Bradyrhizobium diazoefficiens: one gene and its partner. The protein of the gene in region 1 interacts with the protein of each later gene in a pairwise test. Links are inferred from orthologs where the notes say so. Each region holds a gene or a part of one and is shown on either strand. Other genes may lie near its edges.

Region 1 (3,179 bases):
GAGTCGAAGCCGTTCATGATCCTCGGGCTGATCGGTGCCACCCCACAAGCCGCCGACGACCGCGCCCGCTTCGCCCAGGAGGCCGCGCTCCAGATCCCTGGCGTGCGCGAGTCCCGCCTCACCATGTCCGAGCCGATCCGCATCAACGGCCAGCAGGGTTTTGAGACCCGGATCGACGGCGTCAGCGGCAAGGACAAGACCCCGGTGACCGTGGTGCAGTGGATCCGTTTCTCGAGCGGCGGCACCTCGCTGCGCATCATCGCCAGCGCCCCGCGCGACCAGTGGCCGGCCGCCTTCACCCGCTTCCGCGCCGTCCGCGACGGGATTCAGCCGAAGGGGTAGGCGAAGGCGGGCACAACACACTCGGTGTCATCCCCGCGAAGGCGGGGATCCATACCGCGTGATCTCGCCGTTGCAGTCGGTCGCAGTACCCACGAAGACTCTTCGCCGAACATCTCCCTGGGGGTATGGGTCCCGGATCGGCGCGCGCCCTGAGGGCGCGCTTGTCCGGGACGACGGTGATGTTGGGGCCAAGAGCCCAACCGCTCACCAAAGCCGGCTGCATTTTCGGGCTTCAGTTCGCTCGCGCGCGGAACTAGGCTTCGCTCCCGTTGGATCATCACAAGGGGAGACGAACGATGCTGGATCGGCGACAAGTCTTGACCATGCTGGGGACGACGGCGGTTGCAACCCTCGCTCCGACTGCACTCTTCGCCGCCGCCTCGATCAAGCCGGACGACGCCTCCGCGCTGCTCGTGATCGACGTGCAAAACTGCTTCCTGCCGGGCGGCAGCCTCGCGGTGAAGGAGGGCGAGCAGGTGGTGCCCGTCATCAACAGGATCGCGAAAGGCTTTGCGAATGTGGTGATGACACAGGACTGGCACACGCCCGGCCACATCTCGTTTGCGTCGGTCCACGCGGGCAAGAAGCCGTTCGAGACCATAGACCTTCCCTACGGCAAGCAGGTGCTGTGGCCGGACCATTGCGTGCAGGGCACCGATGGCGCCGGGCTGTCGAAGGACCTCGCGATTCCCCATGCCGAGCTCATCATCCGCAAGGGCTTTCACAAGGACGTCGACAGCTACTCGGCCTTCCTCGAAGCCGACGGCAAGACCTCGACCGGACTTGCCGGCTACCTGAAGGGGCGGAAGATCAAGCGCGTCTTTGTCGCCGGGCTTGCGACTGATTTCTGCGTCGCCTGGACCGCGCTCGACGCGCGCAAAGCGGGCTTTGAAGTCTATGTCGTGGAGGACGCCTGCCGCGGCATCGACAATCAGGGCTCGCTGGCAAAGGCCTGGGCCGACATGGCCAAGGCCGGCGTGAAGCGGATTCAGTCGGGCGATATCGCGGTGAGCGCGTAGGCGGCGTGAACTACTATCGGACCCTCATCCCGAGGAGCGCGCTTCTTCGCACGCGTCTCGAAGGATGAAGGCCCGCTGCAGCCGGGCCCGCATGGTTCGAGACGGCGCTCACGCGCTTCCTCATCATGAGGGTGAATCAGTTCGGCGCGCCGCTCGACTCGTTGTTGTTCGCGGCCGGCGCAGCCTTCGCGCCGCCCTTGGCGACCCCAACCAGAGCCGGGCGCAGCACGCGCTCGCCGATGGTGTAACCGGCCTGCATGACCTGCACCACGGTGCCCGCAGGCACCGACGCATCGGGCACTTCGAACATCGCCTGCTGAAAGTTCGGGTCGAATTTCTGGCCCAGCGGATCGAACTTCTTCACGCCGTGCTTTTCCAGCGCGTTGAGCAGCGAACGCTCGGTGAGCTCGACGCCCTCGATCAGCGAGATCAGGCCGGGATCGGCCGCGGCACGGGCCTCGGCCGGAACGGCATCGAGCGCGCGCTGGAGATTGTCGGCGATGTCGAGCACGTCGCGGGCAAAGCCGGTGATGCCGTAGAGGCGGGCGTCGGCGACCTCCTTGGTCGTGCGCTTGCGCAAATTCTCCATCTCGGCCAGCGTCCGCAGCATGCGGTCACGCGCCTCAGCGGCTTCCTTCTGCAGTGTCTCGACCGAGCCGGGCTCGGGATCGTCGGGCATGATGTAGGGCTTTGACACCACGGGCTCGCCGGTCGGCGCGGTCGTGTCTTCGGGTTGCCGGTCTCGATCGGTCATCGGCTCTAATCTCGAACTCGTTTGCAGGGATTGTTGGCCCGGATATCGTGCCTAAGCGTGCGAAAATCAAGCGCCCGTGATCGGCGCAAATGCCGGTCAGCCTCCCAAAAGGCGGCTGACGATGCGGGCGGCATAGTCCACGGTCGGGATCACGCGGGCATAATTCAGCCGCGTCGGCCCGATTACGCCCAAAACGCCGACGATGTGGCCGGCCGCGTCCCGATAGGGCGAGATGATCGTGGAGGAGCCCGACAAGGAGAACAATTTGTTCTCACTGCCGATGAAGATGCGCACGCCCTCGGCGGTCTCGGCCCGGCCGAGCAGGTCGATCACGCCGCGCTTGGTCTCGAGATCGTCGAATAGCAGACGGACCCGCTCCAGATCCTCCAGCGCGTGCAGATCCTCGAGCAGATTGGCATGGCCGCGCACGATCAGCTGGCGGTCCTCGTTCTCGCCGCCGGACCAGCTCGCAATACCCGCCGAGATCACCTTCTGCGTCAGCTGATCGAGCTCGGCGCGGGCCTCCGCAAGCGCGGTCTCGAGCTCGAGCCGCGCTTCGGCCAGCGTCCGGCCGCGGATGCGCGCATTGAGGAAATTGCCGGCCTCGGTGATCGCCGACGAGGGAACTCCGGGGGGCAGGGACAACACGCGGTTTTCGACCTGGCCGTCCTCGCCGACCAGGATCACCAGCGCCTTCTCCGGTTCCAGGCGGACGAATTCGATGTGTTTCAGCCGGGCATTGGATTTCGGCGTCAACACCACGGCCGCGGCGCGGGTGAGGCCCGACAGCCGCGTCAAGGCCTGGTCCAGCGCCGCCTCGACCGACTGCGCCTGGCCGACGGAGGGAAGCTGGCTCTGGATCGACTGCCGTTCGGCCTCGGTGAGATCCCCGACCTGCATCAGGGCATCGACAAAGAAACGCAGGCCGAGTTCCGTCGGCAGCCGGCCGGCGGAGGTGTGCGGAGCATAGATCAGGCCGAGCTGTTCCAGATCGGCCATCACGTTGCGGACCGAGGCCGGCGACAGCGGCATCGCGATCAGCCGCGAAATGTTGCGCGAGCCGA
Region 2 (3,352 bases), 3.5 Mb from region 1 along the record:
GCAGCAGGGGATGGTGAAACACGAAGGCCGCGCCCTCGCGGATATCCTGCAATGGATGCCGCCGTGGCGAGGGGGCGCGCGAAGGCTCGTAGATGCCGGAGAGCAATACGACCGCGATCGCCGAGAGCGCCGCGGCAAAGCCGAAGGCCGGGCTCGCGCCCCACCATCCTACCAGCGCGCCGCCGAGCGCAGGGCCGCTGGCGAAGGCGACGGTGCGCGCAAGCTCGATGCGCGCGTTGGCCGCCGGCAACAGTTCCGCGCCGACCAGCGACGGCACCAGCGCCGGCGCGGCCACGCTGTAGACGACGGTGCCGCACACCGCCGCAAAGCCGAGCAGCGCCAGCAGCGGCAGATTGAGCGCGCCGAGCGCGAGCAGCAGCACGATCGCCGCAAGCGCCACCGCGCGGAGTGCCTCGGCACCCGCCATCAGCGAGCGGCGCGAGATGCGGTCGGCGAGCAGCCCGGCCGGAATGGCGAACAGGACGAAGGGCAAAGTCAGGGCGGTCTGGAGCAGGCCGGTCCGGCCTTCGGCGACGCCCAGCGTCAGCACCGCGACGATCGGGGCCGCCGCCAGCGCGATCTGCTCGGCCGACTGCGCGGCGAGGTTGGACCAGGCAAGGCGATTGAAGGTATCGGGGAGGCGAGGTGAATTTGGCATGGCTCATGTCCTGCACAGACGATCTGCGTCAGTATCGACTCCGAGGACCGACTAACCCACCCGCTTCCCGACAGAGCGGAGGCAAACGCGGCCAGACCGGGAACCGGCGCGGCTAGATGCAGTTGCAAATGAGTTGCAATAAGCTCTGACTTCGGTATTGTGCCAGCATGGATGCCCGATCGCCCGACATGACCTCCGAGGCCACCGGCTGGCGCGCTGATGCGCCCACCACGAAGAGCCTCGCCGAGGTGAATGCCACGGTCGCCATCCCCACGGCGGGAGTGTGGTGGCGGCGGCTGCTCGCCTTCGTCGGCCCGGGCTACCTGGTCTCGGTCGGCTACATGGACCCCGGCAATTGGGCGACCGACCTCGCCGGCGGGTCGAAGTTCGGCTACACGCTGCTCTCGGTCATCCTGCTCTCCAACTTGATGGCGATCCTGCTGCAATCGCTGGCAGCACGGCTCGGCATCGTCACCGACCGCGACCTCGCGCAGGCCTGCCGCGCGACCTATTCGCCGGCGGTGAATTTCCTGCTCTGGCTCGCCTGTGAAGCTGCAATCATCGCCTGCGATCTCGCCGAGGTCATCGGCACCGCGATCGCACTAAAGCTGCTGTTCGGCATTCCCCTGATCGGCGGCGCGCTGCTCGCCGCGCTCGATGCCTTCCTGCTGCTGCTCCTGATGAACCGCGGCTTCCGTTTCCTCGAAGCTTTCGTCATGGCGCTGCTCGCGGTGATCGCGGTGTGCTTCGCGGTGCAGATCGTGGCCGCTGCGCCGCCGGTCGCGGAGGTGCTGCGCGGCTTCGTGCCGAAGACCGAGATCTTCACCAATCCGGAAATGCTCTACATCGCGATCGGCATCATCGGCGCGACCGTGATGCCGCACAATCTCTATCTGCACTCCTCGATCGTGCAGACGCGCGCCTATGAGCGCAACGATGAGGGCCGGCGCGAAGCGATCAAATGGGCGACGACGGACTCGACCGTCGCCCTGATGCTGGCGCTGTTCATCAATGCCGCGATCCTCGTTGTTGCTGCGGCGACGTTCCACAAGAGTGGCCATTCGGATGTCGCCGAGATCGGCCAGGCCTTCGAGCTGCTCTCGCCGTTGCTGGGTCTCGGCATCGCCTCGACGCTGTTCGCAGTGGCGCTGCTCGCCTCCGGCCTCAATTCGACGGTGACGGCAACACTCGCCGGCCAGATCGTGATGGAAGGCTTTCTTGATCTACGCCTGCCGAGCTGGGCGCGCCGCCTGCTCACGCGCGGCATCGCCATCGTTCCGGTGATCGTCGTCACCGCGATCTATGGCGAGCGCGGCACGGCCGACCTTCTGGTGTTCAGCCAGGTCGTACTCTCGATGCAGCTGCCTTTCGCCGTGATCCCGCTGGTCCGCTTCGTCTCCGACCGCCGCAAGATGGGCAAGTTTGCAATCCCGCCCTACGTTGCCGCGACTGCATGGATCGTCGCGGGCATCATCGTGATTTTGAACGTGAAGCTGCTGGTGGATACGCTGGTCGGGTGATCAGCGCAGACGCCGAGGCTTCTGACGAGTTGTTGGAGGCCCGTCTGGTTGGGATACCCGACGCCGCGGTTCGTATGGACTGGATGGATTCACGTCGAGGTCGACGACCTTCACACATCTCTGGCGCTCGCGATGGCTCGAGCCAGCATGCCATTTGCCGGTGCGGAGTTCGACATTGCTCATGCCTGCCACATCGAGGCACTTCCACTCCCCTTCGGGCGGCAGGCCTGTGCGGGAGCTACCGGCGAACTGAAAGGCCAGCGTGCGTTCCTGGCCGTTGGTATGGCCCAAGATTGCCGGACAAATCGCGCGCGGGTGCCCTTGATAGAAACAGAGCACCTGTTGGCGCTCGATCATGGCCTGCGCGATCAAATCATAGTTGCTCGACAAGGAAGCCTCTACCGCCCGTCCATTTTCCTAGGGACAATTGCCAGCTTATGACCCTTTGCGCATCGATCAGTCCTGTGGCTCGGACGCGGCATCGCCCTGCGCGTCGACACGCAGCCAGCCCGACGGCGCGAGGCGCTGCTGCGGCAGGAAGCGGGCCTTGTAGTCCATCTTCTTGGAGCCCTCGATCCAGTAGCCGAGATAGACGTAGGGCAGGCCCTGGCGGCGGGCGCGGGCGATGTGATCGAGGATCATGAAAGTGCCCATCGAGCGGCTGACCTGGCTCGGCTCGAAGAACGAATAGACCATCGACAGGCCGTCGCTGAGCACGTCGGTGAGCGCCACCGCGATCAGCTCCTCGCCGCGGCCGGTGAGGCCGCTGTCGGGGCCGCGCTTGCGGTACTCGATGATGCGGGTCTCGACATGGCTGTCCTCGACCATCATGGCGTAGTCGAGCACGGTCATGTCGGCCATGCCGCCATGGCGGTGACGGGCGTCGAGATAGGCGCGGAACACCGAATATTGCTCGGAGGTCGGCATTGCGCTGCGCTGCTCGCCGATGATGTCGGCGTTGCGCGCGAGCACCTTGCGGAAGTTGCGGGAGGGACGGAACTCGTTGGCAACGACCCGGACCGAGACGCAGGCGCGGCACTGGTCGCAGGCCGGACGGTAGGCGATCGACTGGCTGCGGCGGAACCCGCCATGGGTCAGGAGGTCGTTGAGGTCGCCGGCGCGGTCACCCACGAGGTGCGTGAACACCTTGCGCTCGTGCCGGCCGGGCAGATAG

Evidence for each region. Proteins that work in one complex are often made in the same cells at the same time.
Region 2: the proteins of grpE (region 1) and JJB99_RS17680 interact in binary tests that used the Escherichia coli proteins (3 or more experiments, as listed by UniProt). The link is inferred for Bradyrhizobium diazoefficiens from one-to-one orthologs.

What each region holds. Positions count from the first base shown.
Region 1 is NZ_CP067100.1:269,381-272,559, forward strand. What follows is about bases 307-3,028. They hold grpE (nucleotide exchange factor GrpE), read right to left. Parts: upstream 2,116-3,028; coding sequence 1,498-2,115; downstream 307-1,497. Other genes in these bases: JJB99_RS01205 (hypothetical protein), read left to right, coding at 307-342; pncA (bifunctional nicotinamidase/pyrazinamidase), read left to right, coding at 639-1,361; hrcA (heat-inducible transcriptional repressor HrcA), read right to left, coding at 2,212-3,028. Outside these bases: more of JJB99_RS01205, read left to right, coding at 1-306; more of hrcA, read right to left, coding at 3,029-3,179. UniProt on the Escherichia coli protein: Participates actively in the response to hyperosmotic and heat shock by preventing the aggregation of stress-denatured proteins, in association with DnaK and GrpE. It is the nucleotide exchange factor for DnaK and may function as a thermosensor.
Region 2 is NZ_CP067100.1:3,733,809-3,737,160, forward strand. What follows is about bases 107-3,001. They hold JJB99_RS17680 (Nramp family divalent metal transporter), read left to right. Parts: upstream 107-825; coding sequence 826-2,178; downstream 2,179-3,001. Other genes in these bases: JJB99_RS17675 (MFS transporter), read right to left, coding at 107-658; JJB99_RS17685 (hypothetical protein), read right to left, coding at 2,179-2,568; JJB99_RS17690 (arginyltransferase), read right to left, coding at 2,635-3,001. Outside these bases: more of JJB99_RS17675, read right to left, coding at 1-106; more of JJB99_RS17690, read right to left, coding at 3,002-3,352. UniProt on the Escherichia coli protein: H(+)-stimulated, divalent metal cation uptake system. Involved in manganese and iron uptake. Can also transport cadmium, cobalt, zinc and to a lesser extent nickel and copper. Involved in response to reactive oxygen.